2 linked regions of the Siphonobacter curvatus genome follow. The main gene of each other region encodes a partner of the protein of the gene in region 2 in a complex. Links are inferred from orthologs where the notes say so. Each region holds a gene or a part of one and is shown on either strand. Other genes may lie near its edges. The genes, in order: secA and secY.

Evidence for each region.
Region 1: the proteins of secY (region 2) and secA are in contact, whole or in part, in a crystal structure (PDB 3DIN), measured with the Thermotoga maritima proteins. The link is inferred for Siphonobacter curvatus from one-to-one orthologs. Residues at the interface, in WP_004081795.1 of Thermotoga maritima: Glu108, Gly109, Glu110, Glu111, Ala236, Glu237, Arg238, Arg239, Ile240, Thr241, Ile242, Gln243, Tyr244, Ala245, Arg246, Arg247, Val248, Thr249, Gly250, Arg251, Arg252, Val253, Tyr254, Gly256, Ala257, Ser258, Thr259, Tyr260, Leu261, Pro262; in WP_004082002.1 of Thermotoga maritima: Glu261, Ala262, Arg263, Lys300, Ala301, Arg302, Thr303, Ile304, Ile305, Leu323, Tyr324, Asp325, Pro326, Val329, Ser330, Tyr333, Ile336, Lys340, Phe345, Val349, Glu363, Phe364, Tyr374, Ser375, Gly376, Gly377, Glu393, Ile395, Thr482, Ser483.

The regions. Positions count from the first base shown.
Region 1 is NZ_PTRA01000001.1:1,607,608-1,623,962, reverse strand. What follows is about bases 7,868-11,819. They hold secA (preprotein translocase subunit SecA), read right to left. Parts: upstream 11,437-11,819; coding sequence 8,068-11,436; downstream 7,868-8,067. Outside these bases: C5O19_RS06570 (nucleotide exchange factor GrpE), read left to right, coding at 1-103; molecular chaperone DnaJ, read left to right, coding at 184-1,335; C5O19_RS06560 (nitroreductase family protein), read right to left, coding at 1,495-2,127; C5O19_RS06555 (alpha-galactosidase), read right to left, coding at 2,410-4,608; C5O19_RS06550 (lipocalin family protein), read right to left, coding at 4,733-5,431; C5O19_RS06545 (DUF2256 domain-containing protein), read right to left, coding at 5,428-5,592; C5O19_RS06540 (hypothetical protein), read right to left, coding at 5,638-6,867; C5O19_RS06535 (DinB family protein), read right to left, coding at 6,959-7,456; C5O19_RS06520 (hypothetical protein), read left to right, coding at 11,874-12,380; C5O19_RS06515 (3-oxoacyl-ACP synthase III family protein), read right to left, coding at 12,480-13,424; C5O19_RS06510 (alkaline phosphatase), read left to right, coding at 14,119-15,207; C5O19_RS06505 (OsmC family protein), read right to left, coding at 15,720-16,133. UniProt on the Escherichia coli protein: Required for protein export, interacts with the SecYEG preprotein conducting channel.
Region 2 is NZ_PTRA01000001.1:164,539-179,758, reverse strand. Bases 1-2,817 are described here. They hold secY (preprotein translocase subunit SecY), read right to left. Parts: upstream 2,162-2,817; coding sequence 839-2,161; downstream 1-838. Other genes in these bases: rpmD (50S ribosomal protein L30), read right to left, coding at 2,698-2,817; rplO (50S ribosomal protein L15), read right to left, coding at 2,202-2,648; map (type I methionyl aminopeptidase), read right to left, coding at 36-827. In the rest of the region: more of rpmD, read right to left, coding at 2,818-2,877; rpsE (30S ribosomal protein S5), read right to left, coding at 2,954-3,466; rplR (50S ribosomal protein L18), read right to left, coding at 3,479-3,826; rplF (50S ribosomal protein L6), read right to left, coding at 3,914-4,468; rpsH (30S ribosomal protein S8), read right to left, coding at 4,542-4,937; rpsN (30S ribosomal protein S14), read right to left, coding at 5,014-5,283; rplE (50S ribosomal protein L5), read right to left, coding at 5,346-5,900; rplX (50S ribosomal protein L24), read right to left, coding at 5,968-6,300; rplN (50S ribosomal protein L14), read right to left, coding at 6,331-6,699; rpsQ (30S ribosomal protein S17), read right to left, coding at 6,798-7,058; rpmC (50S ribosomal protein L29), read right to left, coding at 7,096-7,278; rplP (50S ribosomal protein L16), read right to left, coding at 7,374-7,799; rpsC (30S ribosomal protein S3), read right to left, coding at 7,854-8,744; rplV (50S ribosomal protein L22), read right to left, coding at 8,751-9,134; rpsS (30S ribosomal protein S19), read right to left, coding at 9,220-9,498; rplB (50S ribosomal protein L2), read right to left, coding at 9,498-10,322; and 6 more genes. UniProt on the Escherichia coli protein: The central subunit of the protein translocation channel SecYEG. Consists of two halves formed by TMs 1-5 and 6-10.

The sequences.
Region 1 (16,355 bases), 1.4 Mb from region 2 along the record:
TCCTTCGGAAGACCTGAAAGGAAAAGTAATTGATGAGGTAGAAAAAGGATATTACTTGGGCGACAAAGTGATTCGCTTTGCGAAGGTTGTGGTCGGGGTATAATCATAGTTCGAATGAGCGAATGATTAATTCTTCCCCACTTCATTCTTTTCCTCATTCGCTCATTTCTTGATTGAAAAAAGATGGCACAAAAGCGTGACTATTACGAAATATTAGGCGTCTCCAAGTCTTCGACGGAAGAGGAGATTAAGAAAGCATACCGGAAACTGGCGATTAAGTATCACCCCGATAAAAATCCCGACAACCCGGAAGCGGAAGATAAATTCAAAGAGGCGGCAGAAGCCTACGAAGTACTTTCTGATCCCAACAAAAAAGCCCGTTACGACCAGTTCGGTCACGCGGGTATGGGCGGAGGGTACTCAGGTCCGCAAAATGCCGAGGATATTTTCTCTCAATTCGGCGATATTTTTGGTGAAGGCAGTCCTTTTGGCAGCTTCTTCGGCGGTGGCTTTGGGGGCGGTGGCCGTCAGCAACAACGCGTTCGGAAAGGCTCGGATTTACGCATCAAGCTCAAACTTGATTTACAGGAAGTAGCCAACGGCGTTGAAAAGAAAATCAAAGTAAAACGCCACGTCAGCTGTAATGCCTGCGGTGGTAATGGCTCAAAAAACGGTACGTCCTTACGCACCTGTCCGACCTGTAACGGTCAAGGTCAGGTTCGCCGAGTACAGCAGACCATGCTGGGCCAGATGGTGACGGCCAGCACCTGTTCGACCTGTAACGGCGAAGGGAAAATCGTAGATTCCAAGTGCGACGTATGTATGGGCGAAGGCCGTACGCTGGCCGAAGAGGTAATCTCGATCAAGATTCCGGCGGGCGTAGCGGAAGGCATGCAACTGTCGATGGGCGGCAAGGGTAACGTGCCGCCCCGGGGTGGTATTCCCGGCGATCTGCTCATTGTAGTAGAGGAAGAAGAGAATGCCGACCTGAAACGCGACGGTAATAACGTCGTGCATGAGCTGTACGTTAACTTTGTAGACGCGGCACTGGGGACCTCCCTAGAAGTCCCGACGATTGAAGGCCGGGCCAAAATTACTCTGGAACCCGGTACGCAAAGCGGTAAGATCTTACGGATGAAAGGCAAGGGTATTCCCCAATTGAACAGCTACGGCCGGGGTGACCAGTTGATTTACGTAAACGTCTGGACGCCCCGCGTACTCTCCGCAGAAGAACGAGGCATATTGGAACGACTACGGACTTCACCGAACTTCCAGCCGCGTCCAACGAAAAATGATAAATCGTTCTTCGAAAAAATGAAGGACTTCTTCAGTTAAAAAGCGAGGCGTTTCCAGAATCTGGAAACGCCTCGCTTTTTTATTCGTTGTTGGTTTTCGATGAGTTGGATAGTCTTGGAAAGCCATATACTTTTAGCTTTAGACTTTCTAAAAGTGATAAGCTTTCCTCACTATTAACCAACAACTATCAACCATAAACTAATTCAGTTCCGTAATAAACTGATCTTTCGGCTTCCGTACCTTTTTCATCGGAGCCAACCAATCGCCTGATTCGTCGCGGTAGCCCAGGGGTAATAAGGTTACACTACGTAGGCCTTTTTCTTTCAGATTCAGTAATTCATCCAACGCAGCGGCGTTGAAGCCTTCCATCGGTGTCGCATCTACGCGTTGCTCAGCGGCGGCTGCGATGGCAATACCAAAAGCGATATACGCCTGACGAGCAGCTGCCTGGAAGTTCTCCTCAGCAGTTTTAGCTCCGTATACGCTTAATAACATGTTTTTGTAGCTGTCCATGCGATCGTCGGGTAAGCCGCGTTCACGAGTCGTGTGCAGAAACATATCGTTGATACGTTGAGCATCCAGGTCATCCCAGGCCGCAAAAACCAGTACGTGTGAAGCATCCACAATCTGACTTTGGTTGTTGGCAATCGGCAGGATTTGTTCTTTCAAAGCCTGGTTCGTGATGACCAGGATTTCAAAGGGCTGCAAACCCGAAGACGTCGGAGCCAAACGGGCTGCTTCAAGAATAATATCAACCTTTTCCTGAGGAACGGGAACGCCGTTCATTTTTTTAGTAGCGTAACGCCACTCTAAATCACTGAGGAGACTCATAAAAATATTTTGTTAAAGACAATTCGATTCAGGTATAGTTTCTACAGCCTTATGAATAGGCGTACAAACATATATGTATATACATGTAAATAAAAATAGTTGTGAAATAGTTTACGAGATCGGAAAAATATTTATAACCTGTTCCATTTATTTTTTAACACAGGAGCCAAACCCCGTAGGGGTTCAATGTAATGCCCCCGTATGACATGCGGGGAGCATCCCTTTACAAAAAAAACAGGCTACCTCCTCAGAGATAGCCTGTTTTGCTCGTCATTTTAAGGGCTATTTCACTTCCGTCAGCTCAATAATAACGCTGGTACGATTCAGATTAACAGCAGGATTAAAGCCTGCGGTCATTAGGAAATCGCCCGTATAAACGGCTTCTTTCGTAATTTTTGATTGCGTGCCGGGGTATAAGTTGATCTCTTTCAAGGCGTACTTTTTCTTCGGATCAAGTCCTTTTAAGGGTACTGCCCGACCAGAACCCGCTCCAAATCTACTGCTTACCATGTAGTTGAACCACACCGAACGACTCTTGTCTCCATTCACGAACATGAGCGAAGCAAAGTCATTTTCGCGAGGGTTCACCATCCGGTACAGGTCGCCGTGCCAGACTACGTCGCTGATGGAGCGGTACGTTGCTACGGATTGCTGGCTGAATTGCAGATCTTTTTCGTCGAGCTTGCTGACCACAATATCATATCCCATTTTACCCATCATGGCCACATCGGTCCGATACTTGAGGGGTTGTTTACCCCAGTCGGTGACGTGGTCACAGTGAGCGATCGTCGGATAGAAATACGAGTATTCCCACTGCATGAAGATGCGTTCCAGCGGATCGGTATTATCACTTGGCCAGAATTCAGTGAAGTATTTCAGGGCTTCGTAATCCACGCGTCCACCGCCCCCCGAGCAGAGCATCATTGGCACTTTCGGGTACTTGGCCCGCACGCGTTCGAGCACTTTGTAAAGTCCCAGTACGTAATCTACGTATAGTTTCGATTCCGCTTGTTTAGTACTTTTGAGGTACTCTGAATGAGCGTTATAGATTACCGCATTGCAGTCCCACTTAATGAACGCCAGATCCGGATTCTTCGTAAACAGATCATCCAAGACACCAAAGACAAAGTCTTGTACTTTCGGATTCGACAAGTCCAGGACCAACTGATTACGGAAATAATGTTCCGGACGAGCGGGCTGTTTGATCACCCATTCCGGGTGTTTCTCGTACAACTCACTCTTGGGATTCACCATTTCCGGCTCTACCCAAATTCCAAATTTAACTCCCGCTTTCTGAGCTTCTTTAACCAGGTAACCGATTCCATGCGGCAATTTCTTGACGTTTTCTTTCCAATCACCTAAACCCGCATTGTCACCATTCCGGGGATACTTGTTGGCGAACCAGCCATCGTCGAGCAGAAATAAATCAACGCCGAGTTTCTTCCCATCCGCAAACAAGCCCGTTAGTTTCTGCTCGTTAAAATCGAAATAGGTAGCCTCCCAGTTGTTAAGGAGCGTCAGACGAGAACCTTCTCCGTCGAGAATCCGGTACTTGCGAGCCCAGCGGTGCAGATTGCGGCTGGCCTCACCCTTTCCGTGATCTGAATACGTGTAGATAAACGAAGGCGTTTTAAACTCCTGCCCCGCCGTTAGCGGATACTCCGACGCGTGGGGATTGATGCCCGCAATCAGACGAAGGTTGTTGTACGTATCCGTTTCAAAGTCAATCTTGAAATTCCCAGACCAGCCCAGCGTTCCAAGCAGTACTTTGCCTTCTTCTTCCGAAGCGGGTTTATCGAAAGAAAGCATAAACGTAGGCGGCTGAAACAGGTTCGCCCGCGTACCCAGTTTGGAATCCAGCGAAAGGATACCGGCTTTTAACTGCGTTTCTTCGGGATTCATTTCGTGAGCCCAGCCCCCGTGGTAATGCGTCAGGTGAAACTGCTTCCCAACGAAGTACAGATTTGCCGAAGCGTATTTATGCAGGATAATGGTACCCTTTTCCTGGTTGCGAATCGTACTCCATTGCTCCACTACATTTTCCTTCGCGTAGGTTTTGTAATACAGCGTAACCTCAACCGCGTACGCCGGATCTTTCAGTACTACCGTTGTCAGGCTTACATTATCGTCCTGCTTTTGCGTTTGGTGGCTTTGGTACTGTAATTCAAGCGAGGTATTGCCATCGGCGTGCGTAATGCGAATAGCGGGCTCGCACAAACTCCAGGAGCCACTCGGCGTATAGGCTGAGTTATAAATACCTGCATTTTCGTCCTGCTGGCGACTTTCCTTGATGATGGAGCCGTATTCAGCCGTTTGCTGCAGGCGAGGACCGAAATAGCTAATTCCTACTCGCTTACTGGCATCCGTTTGGAGTACCAGTGCATTTTGCTGCGTTTCGATGGGAATAACTTGTCCGTATAGAATAGAGGTGGTCAGCAGGGACACGAAAAGCGTACACTGCGTAGTAAAGCGGTTAGACATGGATGAGCGTTGACTAATGAACGCATAAAATTAACAGAAGAAACGAATGAGCGGATAGAAAAAAAGACAGCCCTGCTGGACTGTCTCGAATTGAATTGGAAAATGATAAAATCCCACTAAAAGCTTATTTCACGCAATTGACTTTTTTCAGCGTAAGGCCATTCGTAAAGGTAATGTCCTTATGATTTTGAAAAACTACCTTACCTTCTTTATCATGGACTGGGCCAAATCCTTCTACCAACGTATCCCCTTTTTTGATGAAAACCACTTCGCGTACAGAAGAGCGACCCTCGGAATTAAAGGTATATTCGGCCAAAAGCGTATCCCCCTTCATTTTTCCCTGAATACTACCACGATTCGCGTCCTTTTCGTGAAGTTGGTACGTTAGATCGCCCGTCACCCGTGGACGCGTTGCTGTCAGGTGCAGAAAAACAGTATCCTGATTCATGGTGTAGGAATAACAGGCTTCCTCATCCTGATCACTGACGTTCATCGCTGACGTTTTGGTAAAGGTAAGTTCCCGACCGTTCTCGTCTTCTACCACCAGGGTGTTGTCTTTCAGGGAAAGAATCTTAAAGCTGTTCGTATACGGTTCTTCTGATTTTGTACCGTGCAGGACCAGATTACTGCCTACCTGTTCCCAGGTTTTGTACTGAACGCCCTTAACGGGCAAAGCTGTAGCGATTCCCTCTTTATCCAATACAAAGCCCCAGGCCTCGGGATTCTGGCCACTCGTCATCCACTTCCCTACCAGCGAGTCGGCGTCTTTATTTTTGCAAGCTATAAAACTGATTAGTAATAAAACATAGATGAAAGGTTTCATATGTTTTCAGACTTGGGTTTAATGGTTGATTTATTCATTCGGCATTTGTCACTGCAATACACTACCTCTTCCCAATTGCGTTCCCATTTCTTCCGCCAGCTAAACGGTAACTGACAAACCGGACAGATTTTTGTGGGTAGATGAGGCTTGCGATGTGACATATAATTGAACTATGGAATCGCAGAAAATCTAAATAAACTGTACCACTACCGGTTATAGGGATATTCGCTGATCCAATGAAAACCGCGACCTGTCAACGTATAGTCCTCTACTTTTCTACGCCGGAAGCTGGCCTGCAAGGGCTTTCCTTCCCATTCACCTCTGAGTTGAAACGTATCTTTTGCCCAAACGTAGTTCAGCGTATATCGTTGGGTTGAATCATACTGATTCGTAAAGCGAATGGTTTTCTTCTGCTCATCGATTTTAGTGTTATAGTATTCCTGTTTGTTATTCATGCGTAATAAAATTCCGTAACTATTCTCAATCAGTAGCTTCTGCCAGCGGATGCTATCAGTAGTAAGGGGCGGCAGCGTATCCGTTCCCAGGACAAAGGTTTCAGCTTTGTAGGTACCCCGCAGAGCAATATCAGCATCCGGAAAGGGCTTGAAGCTGCCACTGGTTTTCATGATTAGAAACAGGATCACCAGCGTTTTACCGATCGTATGCGTGAGACGTTGCCCCTTCCCGGATAAAGCCAGTGACGACTGATTCAACTGAGCTGGTTGTTGTAACAGAAATAGTCGCACCAAGGCGGGAATATCCGGTGTTAATACAAAAAAGGTCAACAAGAGTAGATAACTCGAAAATAACTTCACCGGAATATCGTAGGCGAAATTCAGCATGACAACATTGGTCATCACGGCCACAATCAGGAGGGCTCCCAGGGTCTTGGTTCGCCGGAAAAAGAGTAGTAATCCTCCGACTACCTCGCCTAATCCTCCAAAAACGGCATACACTTTGGACAATCCCATCATTACCCAGACGATGCCCATGGGTGAAGAATTACCATAGGTTTGCTCCAGCGAAATGAGTGGTGGCGAAATAAACTGACCTTCAAACACTTTGGCAAACCCGTAAAAAAGCATAAAGTAAGCCAGGTAATAGCGAACAAAGGTTTGCGTGAGTACGTAAAACAACGTATAGTTTCGGCGAGGTCCAACTACTGCCGCCAGTAGAACCGCCATGCCTAAGCAAAACGAACTGAGTACAAACAGGTACGCATAGGAAAAAGAGGTATCGCCACTGCCCGTATTCCATATTTTTTTGGCATTATCCAGATGTAACACCTGTGGGCCTACCCATTCCGTCAACTCAATAATCGCCTCCATATCGGTAAGTGGGAGCGTATACAGAATGGTATAAAGGGCAACGAACCAAAGAGCGGTACGACGGAGGTAATGCCAACGGATCGGCTGGCTGACAGGCAGGTGGTTCATCAGGTAAGAGGTTAGGTACGCAAGAATGCTGATACTCACCAAAGATTTCCCCTGAAACGAAGAAAACCAACCCAAAGGCTGGTTTTCTTCGTTAGAAATTCATCTCATCCGCACTGGGCCCGTAACTACCCGGAATTGGTATGTTCAGCAAACGTAAGTATACGCCTAACTGAGCCCGATGGTGGGTGATCTGGTTGTAAGCCATACGGATGACTTCGTGTCTGGGCCGGATACTGTAGATGGTTTCACCGTCTCGTAACGTCCAGGGTTCGTTGAGAATACCTTCGTTTTCGGATACTAACTGTGTCTTCCCATCCTCCAGACTTTTTTCGAAAAACGCCATTAGGTCTGCATTCGTATGGATCTCCTGCTTTTGATAAGGGTTGGAAGCAAAGTCCAGCTCATCCGTCGTTAATGTCATCGTTACCCAGGTAGGTAGTTCGGCAATATGCGTTGCCAGAGTTCGCATTGGCATACTTCGTTCGTGCGGAGCCCAATCCAATTTATCATCGGGTACACGGGATAACATCTTACGGGTGGTTTGAGCTTCCTGCTCCATTTCTTTTAAAAACATCGGAATCAGTTCCATCGTCTCAGCTGGTTTGTGGTTCGGATGTAAAAGTAGAAGGGCCCGATGACAGCCCTATGTCAGCAGGAATTGGGAAATTTTAGTTTGTATGGGGAAGTAAAATCAGGTATGATCTGTTAATCAGATCGGTTGTAGGAAAATGCTAGTTCTAAGTCTAACCCAACCTTAAAAAGATGCTGCAGACCATCTAATTGGTGCGAATTTCCAAACCTACATCAGTCGCCCTTTTCCAATCATACCCAACCCTTAAGAGGTTCACTCTAAATAACCCCTTATACCATAGGTGGAATTCAATGCGATGCTAACCATGAGTTGCACCCATGGCTAATCAAATCCCCCCCTCCGGGGTTAAACGGCCACACCTCCCCGAGTTCATTCAGGCTTGCTTTCCGACCCGCCAACCCCGAAGGGGTTCACTATCATTAGCCCCGTATGACATGCGGGAAATCGTCCAGCCCGGTAGGCACAGCCTACCAATTTTTGCGTCCGTAGCCAATGCTACCGATAACCCGTCCCGCTATCTTTATTGGATTTTACCTAAGAAACTGGAAACGGAAAAAGGCCAGCCTCTACCAGAGACTGACCTTTTTTATTAACGCTAGCAAACGATACTAATCAATAAGTACACATACGCCACGTTTCACATCTTCTTCTACTTTCTTGAACTTCACGTCCCGCTCTACGCGACCGTCCATGTACTGAACCGATACCCGTTGGTTAGGTTCAATCTTTTGAACACGAATGGGTTGCTGACGAGGCCGTTCTATGGCAGGAGCCATTTCTTCAAGCTCTTCTACGCTCGGTCCACTTCCACCCGTCAGTCCCGATACATCGTCTTTACTCGTCTGTAGCTGGGGCTGTGGTTCAGGCCGACGCGGCGGCTGAGGCACCTGCGGCTGATCAACAAACAGCTCAGGCACATCGTAACGCATGAGCAACTGAACAATGTCAAAGTTGACTTTATTGATGAACTGCTTGAACAGGTCAACCGATTCGAACTTGTAAATCAGCAAAGGATCTTTTTGCTCGAATACGGCATTTTGTACCGATTGCTTCAAGTCATCCATATCGCGGAGGTGTTCTTTCCATTCCTGGTCGATCACCGTCAGAGCAATATTCTTTTCAATTTCACGGGTTACTTCCCGGCCTTCAGAGTTCAATGCTTTCAGGAAATTCACCTGGAAGCCCATCACGTGCTCCCCATCGGTAAAGGGCAATCCAATGACCGATTGCTCATTAACATTACCCTGATTAGCTTCGAACAGATCCTGGAAGAACGTACGCATCCGTTGAGCGATATCCGCACCTTTCGCCTGATAGTGAGTCTCGGCAGCAGTGTGTAGCTGGTGCGTACGCTGCTCAGGCTTCATCCGCAGGAATTCATCCCGAGTGAAGGGCAACTGAATAGCAAGGGTCTCAATCACCCGCAATTCAAGTTCTTCGAAGCTTGGATTATTGTTGACCAGTTCTTCGCAAACGTCGTAGGTAATATTGGCAATATCCAGAGCCAGACGGTCACCAAACAACGCATTTTTCCGGCGTTTGTAAATGGCTTCCCGCTGGTAGTTCATCACGTCGTCGTATTCCAACAGACGCTTCCGGATACCGAAGTTATTTTCCTCTACTTTCTTCTGAGCTCGCTCAATCGAAGACGTAATCATTGAGTGCTGGATTACCTCTCCTTCTTCCATACCCATGCGGTCCATCACCTTGGCAATCCGTTCGGAACCGAACAGACGCATCAGGTTATCTTCCAGCGATACGAAGAACTGAGACGATCCTGGGTCACCCTGACGTCCCGCCCGACCGCGTAACTGACGGTCAACCCGTCGCGATTCGTGACGTTCCGTACCGATAATCGCTAAACCACCAGATGCTTTCGATTCAGGCGTCAGCTTAATATCTGTACCCCGACCGGCCATGTTGGTCGCGATGGTTACGTTACGCGAATGACCCGCTGATGCCACGATTTCGGCTTCGCGTTGGTGTTGTTTGGCGTTCAGTACCTGGTGCTGAATACCCCGCATCCGCAGTAAACGGCTCAGGATTTCCGAGTTTTCAACTGACGTTGTACCCACCAGTACCGGACGACCGGCTTTCACCAGCTCATCGATTTCCTGAACAACGGCATTGTATTTCTCCCGAACGGTTTTATATACCTTATCCTCTTCGTCCTTCCGAACAATTTTCAGGTTGGTTGGGATGGCTACTACATCGAGTTTGTAAATCTGCCAGAACTCACCCGCTTCCGTTTCGGCCGTACCCGTCATACCCGAAAGTTTATGGTACATCCGGAAGTAGTTTTGCAAGGTAACCGTCGCGTAGGTTTGCGTCGCGTCTTCCACTTTAACGCGTTCCTTGGCTTCAATGGCTTGGTGCAAACCGTCCGAGTACCGACGACCTTCCATAATCCGGCCCGTCTGCTCATCGACGATCTTGATCTTTCCATCCATGATCACGTATTCCACGTCAATTTCAAAAAGCGTATGAGCCTTCAACAATTGATTAACCGTGTGAATCCGTTGTGTCTTGATGGAGTAATCGCGGATAATCTCGTCTTTCTTGTGGATTTTATCTGCTTCAGAAAGATCTGATTTTTCAACCTGATTCAGGACTACCGACAAATCCGGCAGAATGAAGAAATTAGGATCTTCATTCTTCGTGGTCATCACGTCGATACCCTTCTCCGTCAGTTCTACGGAGTTATTTTTCTCTTCAATGACGAAGTACAACGGAGCATCGGCTTCGGGCATCCGTTTGCCTTGTTCCTGCAAGTAGTCATTTTCAGTAGCCCGCATGATGGCCTGATTGCCCTGCTCACTGAGGTATTTGATCAGCGGTTTGTATTTCGGCAATCCCCGGTGTGCCCGGAACAGAGCCAATCCACCCTCTTTAGTATTCCCCGCAGCGATCAACCGGCGAGCTTCCGTCAGAAAGCCCTGTACGAGTTTTTGCTGCTCATCCACCAGACGCTCAATCCGGGGATTTAACATTTCAAATTCCTGTACGTCATTGTCTTTCACCATCGGCCCACTGATGATCAAGGGGGTACGGGCGTCGTCAATCAATACAGAATCGACCTCATCGACCATGGCGTAATGGTGTTTCCGCTGCACCAATTCTTCCGGTGTGCGAGCCATGTTATCGCGGAGGTAGTCGAAACCAAATTCGTTATTGGTACCGTAGGTAATATCAGCCTGATACGCCTGACGACGCGAATGCGTGTTAGGTTCGTGACGGTCGATACAGTCTACGTTCATGCCGTGAAACTCGAACAGCGGAGCATTCCACTCGGAGTCACGTTTGGCCAGGTAATCGTTGACCGTTACAATGTGTACGCCTTTTCCGCCCAGGGCATTCAGGAAAGCGGGTAACGTTGATACCAGCGTTTTACCTTCCCCGGTAGCCATCTCGGAAATTTTACCCTGATGCAGTACCACCCCACCAATCAGCTGTACATCGTAGTGCACCATGTTCCAGGTGATGGGCTGACCCATGACATTCCAGGTATTTTTCCAGATTGCTTTATCGCCGTCGATAATGACGTTCGACTTTCTGGAAGCTACAAAACGGTCATGTAGGTTAGCCGTAACTACCAACTGACCATTTTCGGTATAGCGACGACCCGTTTCTTTCACAATCGCGAAAGCCCGGGGCAGGATTTCAAGTAATACGTCCTCCAGCTTCTGATCCGACTGTACTTCGAGGGCATCAATCTGCTTGAAGAGCGAATCTTTTTCATTAATGTCCATATCCGGATTCGCATCAATACGCTGACGAATCGCTTCGGATTGTTGATCAATGGGAGCAAGTCTTTCTTTGATGACTGCCTTCAAATCAGCGGTTTGCTGACGAAGTTCGTCATCCGAAAGATCTTTTAATTTGGCAAATTCGGTATTGACTTTTCCGACGTAAGGATAGAGTTCTTTTAAATCCCGATCGGATTTTGTACCGAAAATTTTGGTGATGAGTTTAAGCATAGCTATGTGCTAAAGCACCGTTATTCGTGGTTAGTCAGCCCGTACACGTGCTGATTTCATAATCAAGTCGGTTCAGTGGACTTAAAATGAAACCCCCAACCTGGGGTCGTTAAACAATAGGTAGAACACAAATTTACTCGATTCTTTCCACCCAAGAGCAAAAAAACAATTCCTAAATAATGGTTTAGCTTCGAAAGTGGACAAAAGGTTTAATGAATCGGACAAATTGACAGCAGTTCAGTGTTTTTCGAGGCTATTGCCTGGGAAGTAGAAACGGTTGTTTTGCAGGGGAAACCATTACTTTTGTAGGTATAACGCCCGAATTGGCAAAATCTTTCCCTAGTGGTTCTCCCTTTTATACTTGGGAAATTATCCTCTTGGATTGAAACGGATTCGAGCGAATCTACGTTCTAAAATCAGCACTGAATCTTTTCACTATGAGCAATACACCACAGGAAAACCCCTACTATCGCCCCGTGCACCGCGAACGGGCCAAGCTGAAAATTCCAGGTTTTGGCGGGGGTAGTACGAGCGGCAGTGGCAAAAGGACCAGAGAGAAGCGTAGTGATACGGATATATACGTTAAACTGTTGCCTCTGATCATTGTGGCCATTGTAGGTTACGGCATTTATGATACGCTAGCGGCTTTTAAAGGAAAGAAACGCAATCTGATCGACGATCCGCAGACCATTCAGGAAATGACCTGGAAACAGGAAAAAGTATTCAAGAAGTACGCTGATCTGTCGCCACGATCGCAACATTATTACCTAGTTATTGGGCAGGAAGGCCATACGAAAACCATTGACTTCGGTCGGGAAAAGACGGAGTTCTGGGACAAAGTAGATCCTTTCAATCATTTAACGAAGGCTCCGGGTAGCTTAAACGTATCTATTGATGCTTACGATAATAGTCGCGATCAGGTAGTGACGATGAAGTTTGAGTAATCGCGAGCGATTTAGTCAGAATCCTGATTAAACCATAAAAGGCCGATGAATGTATTCATCGGCCTTTTTCGTAAAGGCTTGTTATTAAATGGAATTCGCTTACGCTTCTACCAGCATCGCACCATACGAGTATCCCCCACCGAACGTAGTGACGACGATGTGATCGCCTTTCTGGAAGCGGTACTTATTTTCATCCAGGCCAATAGCACAACCGGCACAACCGGTGTTCCCTAAGTACTGAATGTTAGATAAAAGTTTTTCCATCGGTAAGCCCAGTTCTTCCATTACTTTTTTGCTGATCCGGAAATTGGCCTGATGCGGCAGCACCCAATCTACTTCCTCCAGCGTAAGTCCATTACGACCCAGAATCTGACGACTGGCTCGGGGCATGTACTGCACCGCGTGAATAAATACATCGCGGCCGTTGGGCATTACAAACCCTTCGTCGTTAGGCTTCAGGACAACCCCTTCCAGGGCTTTGCCTACCGTGGCTGCCCCGCCGGTTAGAATATCAACAATTTTCAGATCCGAATCCGATACCCGTTCGTTGGACAGGAACAGAGCCGCTGCTCCGTCGCCCCACAAGTGTCCGGCTATTTTATCCGATTCGTTGCTGTAAGCAGTGTTGTTATCCGACACGACAACCAGAGCTTTGGTCGCTTTCTTCATGCAGAAATACCCCTGAACGACTTCCAGGGCATTCAATAACGAAGAACAGGCCGTTGATACGGACAGTACCGGAATATCCGGAATTTGAAGATCATGCTGAACCGCATGAGCTAACGATACAATCGTATCGTAAGGGGTGTAGGTAGCTCCTACAATGAGGTCAATCTCCTGAACAGGGTATGGTAACAGGGCTAACCCCTGACGAACGGCCTCCACAGCCATAGTGTTCGTGTTTTCATGGGGGGCAGCTTTCCGACGTTCTCGGATGCCCGTCCTCTCCACAATCCACTGGTCAGACAATCCATTCAGTCGGGCGAAGTGTTCATTCGTAACAACTTGCTCCGGCAAATAGCTACTTATCGCGTTGATATACATAAGGGTCAAGCGGTACAGCTCGTATTTTGTACTTTGCCGTGCTTTTTTGCACTATGCAAAGAATAGTTATCTTCTCGAACTTACCAAATTTCTAATAGAATAATTCAATAAGACATTGGATAAGTACCAGATAAATTTGCAAATCCTTAATCTTCTTTGTTTCGGACGATTAAAATGCGGCGTTAGACAAGTGCTTTTAAGTCTCAAAAGTTCATGCCTATTCCAAAAAATAATATGGTATGGTAGCATACTAAATTCTGGATCAGAAGGCATATTTGATGCGGTCTGCTACGCACTAAGACGTTTCGAGAAATCGGTGCTAACATCAGATTTTCGTACCCATTTTTACTACACTCTTCTGTTCACATTAAAGTCAAAACCATCAGGGCCGACTATAATTTACTATAAATCAGCTACTTATTTTTTACTTTAGTACGGAAGATTGTTAAAATCCAGTAATTGGCCTTTTGTGAACCTTCTTCAACGCTTGTAAACGTCCGTATCTGTCTATCTATTAACTCTTACTTGCTTGATTAGGTTATGCGTGTTCTTGCCCGGTACTCGTAGCTATTTTATTGAAAGATCATTTTTATCAGGCAAGACTTAACAATTTATTCATCCGTTTAACGGCCTTTTAGCTGGCAATTAGGTCGAATTTTGTAGTGTATTCACTTCTTTTTTTCCCTTAAGTATTATGCATCGTTACCTTCTTTTGTGTGTCGGTCTCCTGGCGGGCGGGCTGTCAGTACAGGCTCAGCAAACGCCCAAACGTCCTAAAAACGTAATCTTGTTGATTGGTGACGGGATGGGCGTCAATCAGGTATACGCCGCTCAGATTGCCAACAAAGGTCCGCTTCACCTGAACCGTTTTCCATACCTCGGTCTTTCTACCACGCACCCCGTCAAAGATTTTATTACCGATTCAGGAGCGGGTGGTACGGCTCTGTCTACGGGTGTAAAAACGAAAAACGGAGCCGTCGCGGTAGACTCTGCCAATCGTCCCCAGGTGACCTTGGCCGAACTGGCTAAAAAGCGGAAACTTTCTACCGGTATCGTTACTACCTGCGACATTACAGACGCTACCCCAGCAGATTTTTATGCTCACCAGTCCTCCCGCTCACAACACGAAGCCATTGCTGAGCAAATGGTCAATGCGGACCTCGATGTAGTGATTGGTGGCGGAATGCGGTATTTCTTCCAACGGAAAGACGGCAAAAACCTACTCGAAGATTTTAAAAAGAAAGGCTATACGGTAGCCGATACTTCCCAGGATTTTACGGTAGCCACGGGTAAAAAGCTGGTTGCTTTCAATGCCGGCATGAATCCAATCAAGGTTAAAGAAGGTCGGGGTCCTATGCTTCGTCAGGAAGTAGAAAAAGCATTAAGCATTCTGTCGGAAAACAAAAACGGTTTCTTCCTCATGGCTGAGGGCTCGCAGATTGACTGGGCTGGTCACGCCAACGACCTGGAATATATGGTGACTGAAATGCTGGATTTCGATAAAGCGGTAGGAGCTGCTCTCGACTTTGCGGAAAAGAACGGCGAAACACTTGTCATCGTAACTGCCGATCATGAAACGGGTGGCTTGAGCCTGACGGGTGGTGACTGGAGAAATGGCGTTGTCGAAGGAAAATTTATCTGGATGAATCACTCCGCTAACCCCGTGCCCGTGTTTGCGTACGGCCCTGGTTCTGAGTTATTTCGGGGTATTTTTCCTAACGTAGAGGTAAACAAAAGAATTCAACAGGCCTGGTGGGGCGAAACCATCCTGAGCCGTAAATAGTTTTAAGTTACGTTGTTCGTTCTCAATAGATAGAAACGTAGTTTTTCCTACGCATGGTCAGACCTTGTGGAATCGTTTTAGAAAATACCTTCTAACCCAACACGGCTTACTGTAAACTTGAAACTGACAACTCAATAAGTCGCTAGCTCAAGTAAATCAGGAATGTTGAGAGGCTGTCTACGTCAGACAGCCTCTTTTGTTGATTCAACTCAGAAATTACTCCGTTTCGTTCACAGCCCCTCTCCCTCTGACTTCGAACCGTCTCAGGTCATCTACAACAACCAGCCTTCCAGGCTGCATTTAGATGACAAAACCGAAAGACCCGCTTCCATCCAGACCCGCCAACCCCGAAGGGGCTCAATGTCATTAGCCCCGTATGACATGCGGGGAATCGTCCAGCCCGGTAGGCACAGCCTACCAATTTTTGCCTCCGTAGCCAATGCTACCGACAACCCGTCTCGCTATCTTTACTAGGTTTTACCTAAAAAACTGGAAACTGGAAACTGGAAACTCTAAACCGAAAACTCAAAACTCACTGCCTGCTTCAAATCTGGGTGTAGACTTTCAGCTACTGGGCAGGTAAGAGCCGCGTTTTCCAGTTTCTTCCGGCGGGTTTCCGTGAGGGGTTGATTAGTTTTAATTTTCAGTTTTACTTCCAGTTGACCAATCCGTCGGGGACTTTCCGCCATACTTTTCGTTACTTCTACTTCTGTACCCGTAATGTCAATTCCATCGCGTTGGGCCACAATACCCATGATCGTAAGCATACACGATCCCAGAGCGGATGCTACCAGATCCGTGGGCGAAAACGCTTCTCCTTTCCCATGATTGTCTACGGGAGCGTCCGTTAAGATTTCAGAGCCTGACTTGAGGTGGACGCCCTGCGTGCGAAGCTGTCCTAAGTACGTAATTTTTGCAGTTGCCATAGATACTGAATTAAAACTTCAAAAGTAAACCTAAGAACTAAATCCGCTACAGGTACTCAAAGATTTACGAACAAAACATCCGTAAAAAAGTATTTCTTTTCCGAAAAGCCCCCGCTCTCATCCATCAACCGTGTTTGCCCTAAAATCCGTATTCAAGGCAACTTTTTCTACGCATTCCCGGTTAGCTCATTACCTTTGTATTTACGTTGATAAACCCATTGT
Region 2 (15,220 bases):
TTTAGAATTGAGAAGTACTCGCCCTATCCTTCCTATTATGCGATGGCCATACTACGTTCGGCCAGTACTTGCTCAATGTATTCGAAAGTGGTTAAGATTTCGGCCTTCCCTTTGCGAACCGCCACCGTATGCTCAAAGTGAGCGGCCGGCTGCCGATCCGTTGTACGAATAGTCCAACCATCTTTTTCCTGTACCACACTTCGTTTCCCCAGAGTAATCATCGGTTCGATGGCAATAGTCATCCCTTCTTTGAGTTGGGGACCTTGACCTCTTCTTCCGAAATTAGGTACCTCTGGGCCTTCGTGAAGAAATTTACCTACGCCGTGTCCCACTAACTCTCGAACCACACCGTATCCAAATTGCTCCACATGACTTTGTACCGCATACCCAATGTCACCAATCCGATTACCTGCTACTGCTTTATCAATGCCCAGGTAAAGAGAATCATAGGTGCGTTTCAGCAGTTGTTTTACTTCAGGTTTAATTTCCCCCACTGGATAAGTAAATGCACTATCCGAATGGTATCCATTCAAAAACACCCCACAATCTACTGAAATAATATCTCCTTCTTTTAAGCGATACGGACTTGGAAAACCGTGTACGACCACTTCATTGACGGAGATACAAAGAGCAGCCGGGAAGTCATTATACCCTTTAAACGAAGGATGACCCTTGTGATCCCGAATAAACTCTTCTGCTACACGATCCAGTTCCTTAGTTGTTACTCCTGGATTAATCAGTTTAGCAACCTCGGCGTGAGCCTTACCCAAAACCTGAGCACTGATTTTGATTAATTCAATCTCTTCGTCAGTTTTTAGATAAACCATCTTTCTGTGTATTAAATCGCAGAAACGCTTTCAGTCGTTCTGCCTTGCACGCGTCCTGATTTCATTAAACCTTCGTAACGACGCATCAGCAGGTAACTTTCAATTTGCTGCAGTGTATCCAGTACTACCCCTACCAGAATCAGTAAGGATGTTCCACCGAAAAACTGTGCAAAGCCTTGAGAAATACCAAACAGACGAGCAATCGCTGGCATTACTGCCACCAGAGCTAACATAATCGCTCCGGGTAAGGTAATACGGTCAAGAATCTGACCGATATATTCTGACGTTTCAAAACCAGGTTTAACACCGGGAATAAAACCGCCACTCCGTTTCATGTCATCAGCAATCTGCTGCGGGTTTACTGAAATCGCCGTATAGAAATACGTAAATACAATAATCAGGAAACCAAATAACACGTTATACTGCCAGTGGTCATAGCTATTAAACGCTTGAGCAATCGACTGAGCCGTATCACTCTTTTCAGCAAAATAGCCCGCTACTAGACCCGGTACGAACATCAACGCTTGGGCGAAAATGATGGGCATAACACCCGCAGCATTCAACTTCAAGGGAATATACTGACGTTGTCCGCCAACCACCTTGTTTCCTACTACCTGCTTGGCATACTGTACAGGAATACGGCGAGTAGCTTGCGTAATTAGAACAGCACCCATTACAACAAAATACAGGGCAACAAGTTCAATTACGAATAATAAAGCTCCACCAGTACCTCTTGAACCAGCTTCCTGCAGCAAAGCAACCGGGAAACGAGCTACGATACCAATCATAATCAGCAGAGAGATACCATTTCCAATTCCTTTATCCGTGATTCGTTCACCCATCCACATACAGAAGATTGTGCCCGAAATCAAAATAATTGTTGAGTAAATGGTAAACCAGCTTCGCTCAATCATCAAGGCTTCCGCCGGAATCTGTGATTGGGTATAGGCGATTGCCTGAGCCGTAGTAACGAAAATGGTTAATACACGAGTAATCTGGTTTAGCTTGCGACGACCAGACTCCCCATCTTTCTGCATTTTCTGAAAATAAGGCAGTGCAATGGTCAACAGCTGAATTGCAATAGACGCCGAGATATAGGGCATAATACCCAGAGCAAAAATGGAAGCGTTTTGAAAAGCTCCTCCAGAGAAGGTGTTAATCAAATCCAGCAAACCATTTCCTTGGCCCTTAGGAAGTCGAGCCGGATCAATACCCGGCAGAACAATATATGAACCTATACGATAAACAGTAATAAACAACAGGGTGTTGAGGATCCGGCTACGGAGCTCCTCAATGGACCAAATGTTCTTGAGAGTAGTTATAAACTTGTTCATTCCAGCGAGGATTCAAATTCACCTGTCGTTCATCCGGAAACTAAACCGTAACTGCTTTACCACCGGCTTTTTCAATGGCTTCAACCGCCGTTTGTGAGAAGGCATGTACCTTCACTTCAACAGCTGATTTTACCTCACCGCGGTTCAGTACTTTTACCAGATCCTTTTTACCAACCAGACCGTTGTTGTAAAGCAGTTCAATGTCTACTACAGTAGCATTAGTTTTCTCAACTAAAGACTGGATAGCGTCCAGATTGATTGCTTTGTAAGCTACGCGGCTCAGGTTGTTAAAACCGAACTTAGGTACACGACGTTGCAAAGGCATCTGACCACCTTCGAAACCTCTTTTACTGCTGTAACCCGAACGAGACTGAGCCCCTTTATGTCCGCGAGCAGAAGTTGCTCCTTTACCAGAGCCTTGTCCGCGACCGACACGCTTACCTACTTTCGTAGAACCAGCGGCGGGTTTCAAATTGCTAAGATTCATTGTCGTATTGATTCAAAGTGAAAAGCGTTACCGCTCCACACTGAGTTTCTTAGATTTCTTCCACTTGAATGAGGTGGTTCACTTTACGAATCATACCAGCGATGGCATCATTCAGCTCAACTTCCACACTCCGATTGATTTTGCCCAAACCCAGGGCTTTAATAGTACGCTTTTGGTTTTCAGGACGTTCAATCGTGCTACGAACCTGAGTAAGTTTAACCTTTGCCATTTCTTTAAAGTTCTCGGTTTTTAGTTCTTGGTTCTTAAGTTATGCTTAATTAACCAAGAACTAAGAACACTATGACTTATCCATTGAATACGGTTGCCAGTTTCACTCCACGCTGACGAGCTACTTCGTGGGGTGCACGCATTTTCAGCAGAGCATCAACCGTAGCTTTTACTACGTTGTGAGGATTGGAAGAACCTTTTGATTTCGCTAATACGTCGCGAATACCGGCGCTCTCCAGAACGGCACGCATAGCACCACCCGCAATTACTCCCGTACCAGGAGCAGCAGGCTTCAGCAGTACGAAACCACCTGAGAATTTACCTTCCATATCGTGAGGTACCGTATGCTTCAATAAAGGAACTTGTACCACATTTTTCTTGGCATCTTCAATTCCTTTAGCAATCGCGTCGGTTACTTCGTTGGCTTTACCTAATCCGTAGCCTACTACGCCTTTGCCATCGCCTACTACTACGATAGCTGAGAAGCTGAAGCGACGACCGCCTTTTACTACTTTAGCTACCCGGTTAATAGCAACAACACGTTCCTTTAACTCTGACTCGTTATACTTGGTAGGTCTGTTCGTTTGCATGATTCTTTGAAATTAGAATTGAAGGCCACCTTCGCGGGCTCCGTCAGCTAGTGCTTTTACTTTCCCGTGATACAGGTAACCGTTCCGGTCAAACACCACAGCTTCAATACCAGCGGCCTTAGCTAATTCGGCTACTTTCAAGCCTACTTGCTTAGCAGCTTCAACGTTGTTACCCTGTAAGCCTAATTCGAAAGAAGAAGAAGCGGCTACTGTCTTGCCAGCTTCGTCATCGATTAGTTGGGCATAAATACCTTTATTAGAGCGGAAAACCGTCAAACGAGGACGCACAGGCGTACCATCCACTTTACTGCGAATGCTACGTTTGATCCGAAGCCGCCGGGAATCTTTAGTAGTTGCCATTGTAATTCAAATTGATTGTGGATTACCGACCCACACGTTTGAGTATAGAAAGCTTCAAGCCATAGCCGAAGCTTTCTACTGGAAATATTATTTCTTACCAGCCGCTTTACCAGCTTTCCGACGCACGAATTCACCCGTGAAGCGAATACCTTTGCCTTTGTAAGGCTCAACCTTACGGAGAGACTTAATTTTGGCAGCGACTTGGCCGATTAGTTGCTTATCAATACCTTCCAAAACCACTTTAGGGTTTTGTCCTTTTTCCATCGCTGTCGTTACCTTCAGTTCTTCAGGAATAGCGACGAAAATGCTGTGAGAGTAACCCAAAGCCAATTCCAGGATATTTCCTTGGTTAGAAGCTTTGTAACCTACCCCAACGATTTCCATTTCGGTACGGTAGCCCGTGCTTACGCCGACTACCATATTGTTGATCAGGGCACGGTACAGACCGTGCAGGGCCTTATGGCGTTTTTGTTCCGTAGGGCGAACCACTTGTAACTCGCTACCTTCGATTTCTACCGTAATGTCTGGGTCAATCGTTTGGCTCAATGTGCCTTTAGGTCCTTTTACGGTAACCTGGCTCTTATCAACCGATACGCTAACTCCAGCAGGCAGGGTAATGATTTTTTTACCAATGCGTGACATGGTACTGAGTGTTAAAATGAATTAGCGGAGGTTTTCAGTGGTAAGATTGACCTCCGCTATTCCATTGGTTTAATTAATAAACGTAGCAAAGTACTTCGCCACCTACATTGAGGGTACGAGCTTCTTTGTCCGTCATAACTCCTTTTGACGTCGAAACAATTGCGATGCCTAAGCCGTTTAATACGCGAGGAAGTTCTTTCGAACCTGAGTATTTCCGAAGACCGGGTTTACTTACGCGGGTTAACTTAACGATAGCTGACTGTTTCGTCAGGGGATTGTATTTCAAAGCGACTTTGATGGTTCCTTGTACGGAAGCCTCTTCGTCAAATTTGTAACTTTGAATATAGCCTTTCTCAAAGAGAACTTTAGTAATCTCCTTCTTGAGATTGGAAGCCGGGATCTCGACGATTCTGTGGCGAGCCTTGATGGCATTCCGCAGACGGGTCAAGTAATCTGCAATCGGATCCATGAAAGAATATGATTTTGCTACGGGCCGCTTCAAAACGGCTCGCAAAATTAGAGAATCAAAATGGATACACCAAAAATTACCAGCTCGATTTTGTTACGCCCGGAATTTTTCCATCAGAAGCCATTTGACGGAACGTAACACGGCTGATACCGAACTTCCGCATGTAACCCCGGGGACGACCATTCAGCTTATCGCGGTTATGGAGACGTACAGGGGAAGCGTTGCGGGGAAGTTTGTCAAGTCCGATGAAGTCACCGGCCTCTTTGAGGGCTTTGCGTTTAGCAGCGTACTTGGCTACCAGACGTTCGCGTTTCCGCTCTCTTGCTTTGACTGATTCTTTTGCCATTTTGTTTGCTTATAATTGGTCCCCGTCCTTTTCAGAAATCTGAAGTGACGGGGGATCAATAATTACTTTTTTTGTCCAGCAAAGGGCATTCCTAAAGCTTTCAGCAGTTCTAAGCTTTCAGCGTCAGTTTGTGCTGTAGTAACGAACGTAATATCCATACCTGAGATTTTTTGTACTTTCTCAATAGAGATCTCAGGGAAGATGATTTGTTCTTTTACACCTAAAGTATAGTTACCACGGCCATCAAAGCCTTTGTCACTAATTCCTTTGAAGTCACGTACGCGAGGCAGAGCGATCGACGTCAGACGGTCCAGGAATTCGTACATTTTTTCGCCACGCAGCGTTACTTTCGCTCCGATAGGCATGTTTTCACGAAGCTTGAAGTTAGAAATTGCTTTCTTAGAGATCGTGGCTACCGCTTTCTGACCTGAGATCGTAGATAATTCTTCTACCCCTACGTCAACCAGCTTTTTATCTGCTACAGCAGCACCGATACCTTTGTTGATCACAATTTTTTCCAGTTTCGGTACTTGCATCACCGATTTGTACTGGAACTTCTCTTTCAAAGCAGAAACTACTTCGTCAAAGTACTTTTGTTTTAATCTGGGAGTTGCCATTGATGCGAATGGTTTGTGGATTTCCGACCCACTGTTTCGTGTTGACAGCTTTTAACCGCCAAGCTAGTTAAATAAGGTTACCGCTCTTTTTGCTGAAACGCTGAGACTTGCCCTTTTCGTTCAGTTTACGGCCGGTGCGGGAGGCTTCGTTCGTCTTCGGGTCTACCACTTTCAGGTTACTGATGTGGATGGGACTTTCGATTTCTTTGATTTCTCCCTGAGGGTTGGTCGCGGAAGGTTTCACGTGTTTCTTTACCAGATTCACACCTTCTACGATAGCCCGTTGCTTTTCGCGATCCACAGACTTGATAACGCCGGTTTTACCTTTAGCGTCACCGGCGATCACTAAAACCGTGTCACCGCTGCGAACGTGAAGCTTCACTTGCTTTTGCTTTTCCATTGTTTGATTTCGTACGATTATCCTGAGTGATTAGAGCACTTCAGGAGCCAGCGAAACAATTTTCATGAATTGCTTTTCACGCAATTCGCGAGCAACTGGTCCGAAGATCCGAGTTCCACGCGGTTCGTCCTGGTTGTTTAGAAGTACGACGGCGTTATCTTCAAAACGGATGTAAGATCCGTCTTTCCGGCGAATTTCTTTTTTCGTACGAACCACTACGGCTTTAGACACCGTTCCCTTCTTCATGTTCGAAGAGGAGAGGGCTTGTTTTACGGTTACTACGACTTTGTCGCCGATAGATGCGTAACGCTTGCCCGTACCGCCCAACACGCGGATTACGAGTACCTCTTTGGCACCACTATTATCCGCTACGCTACATCTAGATTCTTGCTGAAGCATGTCTTTGCTGAGATTTCAGTTTCGTTTTCAGTTTCCGCTTTCAGTTTAGCTATCCGCTAATCATCAAAAAACGGAAACCGATCCCTACTCCTGCCTGATTACTTGGCTTTTTCGATGATTTCAACCAAACGCCACCGTTTGTTTTTAGACAAGGGACGGGTTTCCATCACTTTGATCGTATCGCCGACGCCACACTCATTGTTTTCGTCGTGTACCATCAATTTGGTCGTTTTCTTTTGGAATTTACCGTAGATTGGGTGCTTCACCTTCCGCTCGACGGTAACTACCACCGACTTATCCATGCTGCTGGATACCACCCGACCAAATCTGACTTTTCTGAGCTTACGTTCTACTTCCATGATTCGGAATTTGCTTTGTGCCCGTATCGGGCAATGACTAGCGAGCGTTAAGTTCGGTCAACAACCGGGCGATAAGCTTACGGGAGGTCCGAATACGCAACGGATTTTCGATTGGAGAAATAGCATGAGCAAATTTGAGACGGCTCAATGCATCTTTTTCCTGGGCAATTTGCTGACGGATTTCTTCCGTACTCAAAGCCCGAATGTCTTTGATTTTCATTACTGCTATAATTTGAAAACTTGAAAAGGGCTAATTTGAAAATCGTAGTATTCGACTAGAACCATTTCAAATTGTCGAATTATCAAATCCTCAAATTAGTTAGCTTCCTGGTAATCCCGGCGAACTACGAATTTCGTCCGTAGGGGCAGCTTTTGAGCTGCTAAACGGAGAGCTTCCTGAGCCAGTTCCAGAGGTACACCCGTTGATTCAAATAGAATTGTTCCGGGTTTCACGTTGGCTACCCAATACTCGGGAGCACCTTTCCCTTTACCCATCCGAACCTCTGCAGGCTTCTTGGTAATAGGCTTATCGGGGAAAATACGAATCCATACTTGTCCTTCCCGTTTCATTGCACGGGTAACAGCGATACGAGCCGCTTCAATCTGGCGAGCCGTAATACGGCCGGGTTCCAGCGATTTGATTGCAAATGAGCCGAAGGAAATCTCATGGCCCCGCGTTGCAAGACCCTTGATCCGACCTTTCTGCTGTTTGCGGAATTTGGTTCTTCTCGGTTGTAACATGATCGTTGAGTTCTTTAGAGTTTGAAGCCCTATTGACTAGGGCTTACAACCTAATTAGCGACGTCCTCCTGGTCCACCGCCACGGTTTCCACCACCTTGGCCACCACGGTTGTTGTTTCCACCACGGTTTCCACCGCCTTGGCCACCACGGTTGTTGTTTCCGCGTCCACGGTCACCACCACCTTCACCACGACCTCGACGGTTACCACCATCGCGATCATCTCCACCACGACCGCCACGACGATCGCCGCGATCAGAACCTCCACGAGCTTCAGCACCGCCGGCGTTCAAACCAGCGTTAACTACTGAAAGATCACGCTTACCGTATACTTCTCCTTTGAAGACCCAGATCTTGATACCGATCTTTCCGTATACCGTTTGAGCTTCTGAAATAGCGTAGTCAATGTCAGCACGGAGCGTATGCAGAGGGACACGTCCTTCTTTGTACTCTTCCGTACGAGCCATTTCAGCTCCACCTAAACGGCCTGACAAGCGAACTTTGATACCCTGTGCTCCTACCCGCATAGCTGAAGCAATTGCTTGCTTCATAGCACGACGGAAAGAAATACGAGCTTCCAGTTGTTGAGCGATCGTTTCACCAACGAGTTTCGCATCTACTTCCGGACGCTTGATCTCGAAGATATTGATCTGAACATCTTTGCCCGTCAATTTCTTGAGCTCTTCTTTGATTTTATCAACTTCGTTACCGCCCTTACCGATAACCACACCCGGACGAGCCGTGTTGATGGTTAGGGTAACCCGCTTCAGCGTACGCTCGATGATTACTTTCGAGATCGCACCTTTAGGAATACGAGCAGCAATGTATTTACGAATCGTTTCGTCTTCTACCAGCTTTTCAGCGAAGTTCTTTCCACCGTACCAGTTGGATTCCCAACCACGTACAATACCCAGACGAAGACCTACGGGGTTTACCTTTTGTCCCATGGTGTGTTACGCTTCCGTGTTTTCGGTTTTAGTTTCTTCTGCCTTGGCTTTGCTGGCTACAACAAGCGTTACGTGATTCGAACGCTTCCGTACCCGATACGCACGGCCCTGAGGAGCCGGACGAAGACGTTTCAGGAAAGGACCGCCATCTACGAAAATAGTTTTTACGTATAGGTCAGCATCTTCCAGCTTCACTTCTTCGCCGAATTTCTCCTGCCAGTTTGCAATTGCCGACAGCAGCAACTTTTCCAGACGCGGAGAGCCCGACTTAGGCTGATATTTTAAGATCGCCAATGCCTTGTTTACTTTCTGGCCGCGAATCAGATCGGCAACCAGTCGCATTTTCTGGGGCGACGTCGGGACGTTATTAAGTTTTGCGATTGCTTCCATTACTAAGTTGTCAGTTTGTGGTTCTTAGTTTTCAGTTACCAGCGATATGCCTCTGTCAACTGAAGACTGCCAACTGTAAACTGGTTTATCGTTTTCCTTTGTCCTTTTTAGCGACGTGGCCACGGAAGTTGCGGGTCGGGGCAAACTCGCCCAGTTTATGACCTACCATGTTTTCCGTCACGTACACGGGGATAAACTTGTTACCGTTATGCACGGCGAAAGTGTGACCCACGAAATCAGGAGAAATCATCGACCGACGCGACCAGGTTTTAATAACCGATTTCTTGCCTGACCCATTCATTACCTCCACTTTATTGGAGAGGCGAAAATCAATATAGGGGCCTTTTTTGAGTGAACGTGCCATTATTTCTTCCGCTTGCTAATGATTAACTTGTTGGATGCCTTCTTCTTGTCGCGAGTTTTCTTACCTTTCGCTAACAGACCCTTACGTGAACGTGGGTGTCCTCCAGAAGCCCGGCCTTCACCACCACCCATCGGGTGATCAACTGGGTTCATTGCTACACCACGAACGCGAGGACGACGACCTAACCAACGACGGCGACCTGCTTTACCCAGGCTTTCGTTCATGTGGTCGGCATTCGATACTGAACCTACGGTTGCAATACCTGAACCCAGTACCATACGGGTTTCGCCTGAGGGAAGTCGCAGAATTACGTATTTCGATTCACGTCCTACAATCTGAGCGTACGTACCAGCACTGCGGGCCATTTGACCACCTTTGCCAGGCTTCAACTCAATGTTGTGAACAATCGTACCGATGGGCAGAGCCATCAGAGGAGATGCGTTACCTACTTCAGGAGCTACGCCTTCACCAGCTACAATCGTCTGACCTACGGTCAAACCTTGGGGAGCGATGATATAGCGTTTTTCGCCATCTGCGTATTGAACTAACGCAATACGAGCCGAACGGTTAGGATCGTACTCGATCGTTTTTACTTCTGCTGAAACGCCTTGTTTATCGCGTTTGAAATCGATAATCCGGTATTTACGCTTGTGTCCACCACCGATGTAACGCATCGCACGGCGACCCTGATCGTTACGACCACCTGATTTTTTCAGAGGCTCTAAGAGGCTCTTCTCAGGTTTGCTAGCCGTAATTTCGTTAAACGTCGGGGCCGAACGAAAGCGGGTTCCCGGCGTAACAGGCTTCAACTTCTTGATTGCCATTGGATTAATTGCTACGGTCAGGCTATGTCCTCCACTGCCAGCCTAACCTGTTCAAAACGCATCCTGGAGGAGGGGGATGTTGAATTAAATGCCTTGATAGAAATCGATTACTTCACCTTCGGCAACAGTAACGATCGCTCTCTTCTTGGTGGAAGTAAAGCCAGCCGTGATTTTGGTACGCGTGCTGCGAGATTTTTTCTTCCCGATTTGACGAACCGTATTCACTGACTCAACCTTCACACCGTACATTTTTTCGATGGCCTTCTTAATCTCGACCTTGTTGGCCGTAAGAGCCACTTCGAAGCCGTACTTTCCTTGCTCGTTCTGAGCCGTTGACTTTTCAGTCAGGAGCGGGCGAATGATGATGCTCATAATCTTTTGTCGTTAATCTCCAGGCCTTTCGGACCAACGGATTAGTTCAATAATGCTTCGATTTTCTCTAACGCTCCTTCAGCAATGATCAAACGATCGGCATTCAGTAAAGCGTAGGTAGTCAACTGATCTGCGGGCAGCACGTTGGCTTTGGGCAGATTCCGAGCTGACAGGAATACATTGTTGTCAGCCGTCGGCAGAACCAGCAGGGTTTTCGTTTCACCCGCCTGGAAGGCGTTCAGAACCGAAATGTATTGCTTGGTCTTAGGAGAATCGAAAGTGAAGTTTTCGACAACGGTTACTACGCCGTCTTTTGCTTTAGAAGCCAAAGCTGATTTACGAGCCAGGCTTTTCACTTTCTTATTCAGTTTGAAGGAGTAATCGCGGGGCTTAGGACCAAACACGCGAGCACCACCTTTGAAAATGTTAGCTTTGAAAGAACCGTGACGAGCTCCGCCGGTACCCTTCTGACGCATCAGTTTACGGGTTGAGCGGGCTACTTCCCAACGTTCTTTAGCTTTGTGCGTACCCTGACGCTGATTAGCCAAGTATTGCTTTACGTCGAGCCACATTACGTGCTCGTTAGGCTCAATTGCAAACACGTCCTCAGACAGTGTTACTTTCTTCGCCGTTTCTTGGCCTTGAATATTAAATACGGACAGTTCCATTTCTTGTCAAGTGCTACGTTGAGTAGAAGCAAGTGTGAAGACTCACACGAACCTATTTCTCAAGAATTACAAATGAATTTTTGGCACCCGGAACTGAACCGCTGATCACGATCAGGTTTTGCTCAGGATACACTTTAAGTACTTGCAGGTTTTGGATTTTAACGCGGTTGTTACCCATCCGACCTGCCATGCGAAGGCCTTTGAATACCCGTGAAGGGAAAGAACAGGCACCAATCGAACCCGGGTGACGCTGACGGTTGTGCTGACCGTGCGTTTGACCGCCTACCCCACCGAAACCGTGACGTTTCACAACGCCTTGGAAACCACGACCTTTAGCCGTACCGATTGCATCGATGAATTCACCTTCAGCAAACAGCGTAGAATCGATCGTATCGCCTAAATTCAGTGATTGTTCAAAAGTTTTGAACTCTACTAACTTCCGCTTGGGAGTTGTACCGGCCTTTTTGAAGTGACCAGCCAGCGGCTTGGAAGTGTTTTTCTCTTTTTTCTCGCCGAAACCTAACTGAACAGCTTGGTAGCCATCCGTTTCGACGGTCTTTACTTGCGTCACGACGCAGGGACCGGCTTCAATCAGCGTACAAGCTACGGCGGTGCCGTCAGCGTTGTAGAGGCTGGTCATGCCAATTTTCTTCCCAATAATACCAGACATCTTCTTGATTTTTAATTGGTTATCAGCTCTCCCACCTGGGGGCCTCAGAAAACGGACTGCAAAAGTAGTGCTTTTTCTGCTGTTTACCGTATCAAGACAGAAATTCCCTGAAAAATTTTGAAAACCAGTAACGTACCGAGAAGGAAAGCGGAGAGGAGACTTGCGGGGCGTACCAGATGGGCTAAAAAAAAGCCTGTACGCATCCAAAATCCCGAGATACGGGAAGAAGCATCCTGTCAGCTTACTACTCAACTCCATTGCACCTGGGCATTCAAGTACTGGAGTCAGTAACAGTTCTGACGTTCAAAACCGGGTAAAACCGAAATTGACGTGGCAACCGAACAAATAAACTCAGTGGTCTGATAATCAGAGGTTCATACAGTTCTGCCAACCATATTGAACAGCGACCTTTTGTTCGATCTTTAAACAGAGTTGCAAAATAAGCGGTTTTCTATTTGATAAACAAGTGTTTAGGAAAAGTTTTTGTAAATTTTTCTTGACACTGTAAGAGTCTGCCTTAGCTGGTTTACAATGGGCTAGTAGCTGTTGCCGTGAAGCATCGATTATCAGGTTCTAATCTGCGTGATAACTCGCTTCTTAAATTGTATTTTTTCCATAAAAAAGAGTCGGCAAGTTTCCTTACCGACTCCTCTACCTATGTACTAGTAGTTTATTACTGCTCAATGGCTTCGTTTGCAAAGGCAATCAATTGCTCGGGCGTTTTGGCTCCTGCTTCTTTTAGTACCACTTCTCCCTCGTAATCAATGAAAAACAGCGTTGGAAAACCTTCTACGGGATAGCGATCAATCAGCTTCAATCCCTCTCCCGCTTCCATATCCAGTTTCACGTTGATAAACTTGCTGTTATACAAATCCCCTACCAGTTTGTTCGGAAACGATTTGGTTTGCATCCACTTGCAGGGACCACACCAGGTTGTATAGGCATCGAGGAAAATCATTTTGTTTTCAGCTTTGGCTTTCGCTAAGGCCTGTTTCCACGTACCGTGAAAAAACTGGATTCCCTCTTTTTTAGGCTCATCCGAAGCATTGGTCTGAAAGGTCAGTCCAGTCAGTAGCAGGACTACTACGAGTCGAAGTGTTTTCATCGTGTTAAACAAGAAGGGATTTATCAGAATCAATAACGTGAAGTTCGTTGTGAAAAGTCTTTTATCCAACGAATTAACAAATAAAAAGAGCCTTCTTTCGAAAGGCTCTTTTTATTTCATCTTTAAAAATCTTTAGGCATACGTATTAAGCATGACCGGCATCACCAGCATCAAAATGTCTTCGTTTTCGTCCTGATCGTTGGGGACCAGGATACCCGCCCGGTTGGGAGCAGACAAACGTAACTGCAATTGATTGGAACTGAGGTTATTCAGCATTTCGATCAGGAATTTCGCGTTGAAACCAATCTCCAGATCATCACCACTATAGTCACAAACCAAACGCTCGGATGCCTCATTGGAGTAATCCAGATCCTCCGCTGAAATCACGAGTTCGTCCTGCGAAATTCGCAGTCGAATCTGATGAGTCGTTTTATTGGCGTAGATAGAAATCCGACGCAGCGAACTCAGCAATTCGAGTCGATTAATCGTTAAGATATTCGGATTGTTGACGGGAATCGCGTTTTCATAATCCGGGAAACGCTCGTCGATCAATCGGCAAATCATCTTGATGTTACCGAAGGTAAAGAACGCGTTCGACTGGCTAAAATCCGCCTTTACGGTTGTGTCATCCGAAGGCAGGGAAGATTTTAGCAGGTTCAGTGCTTTCCGGGGAATGATCATGGTACTGGTATTGGCCGAACGCAGATCCTGCCGACGATACCGTACCAGCCGGTGTCCGTCCGTGGCGACGAAGGTCGCATTGCTTTCCCCCAGTTGAAGATACATCCCTGTCATGTTGGGCCGTAAATCATCGGTACTGGCTGCGAAGCTCGTATTCGCGATGGCTTTACCCAACACTTCTGCCGCTACCTCAATCGATAAGGTTTTGTTAACTGCCGGAACTTTCGGGAAGTCAATTGGATTCTCACCGGAAAGTTTGTACCGACCGTTCTCGGAGACGATTTCAGTACCGAACGTTTCGGCATCAATTTTGAAGGTAATGGGTTGTTCGGGTAAACCCCGCAACGTATCGAGGAGCAATTTAGCCGGTACAGCGATGGAACCTTTATCTGAAGATTCGACCTCTATTTCGGTAATCATAACCGTCTGCAAATCAGAGGCCGTTACCGTTAGTAGACTCCCTTCGAGTTGGAACAGGAAGTTTTCCAGAATCGGAACAATCGGATTGGACGCTACGACTCCGTTGATAGCCGCCAGTTGTTTCAACAATGCCGAAGACGAGACGATAAATTTCATTGACTATCAGAAGTTTAAACGAGTTTAAACAATGTATTTTTCGGATACCCGAAAATATAATTTAGAGGGCGAAAGTACAACATTTTATCACAAGGTGTAAGATTTATTTACCAAGAGCTAAAACTTTACGTACGTTTCTACTTCAGCTAACTATACTTCTTTTAGATATGAATCTTAGCTCTAGCTTCGTTACATACATAAATAGGTGATATTTGCCCACTTTTAGGGGCACTGTAGAGCTTTCTCTACTTTTATTGCCCTGATACTCAGAAACGTTTCTAAAAACCCTTAAGCATTATTATTTAGCTCTATGCCCTTTATACTTCGTTCATGTGTTCTATCTATTCTAGCAATTCCCTTGTTACTACTTGCCTGTACACCGGCCGAACTTCAGACTCCCCCGAGTCCTGATGTAGAATTTGGACAACTCTTTGTAGATGTCCAGATGAAGGAGCTATTCCCGGACTCCAAGACCTTTGCCGACGCGGAGCCACTCATTCCTGCCAAGCAGATTTTAAGGGCTTATGAAGAACAGAAAGATAAAGAAGGGTTCGACTTAAGGGCATTTGTTAACGAGTATTTCCGCTTCCCGGATGCTCCTAATAATCACTTTGTTTCGGATACGTCTTTGTCGCCTGAGGCTCATATCAACGCCTTGTGGCCGATCCTGACTCGGAAGCCTACGGGTGAAGTGAAGGGCTCTCTGCTGGCATTACCCCGTAGCTATGTCGTACCCGGGGGTCGTTTCGGAGAGATTTACTACTGGGATAGCTACTTCACGATGCTAGGGTTACAGGAAGCAGGTGAAGATTCTCTCATTGAAGGG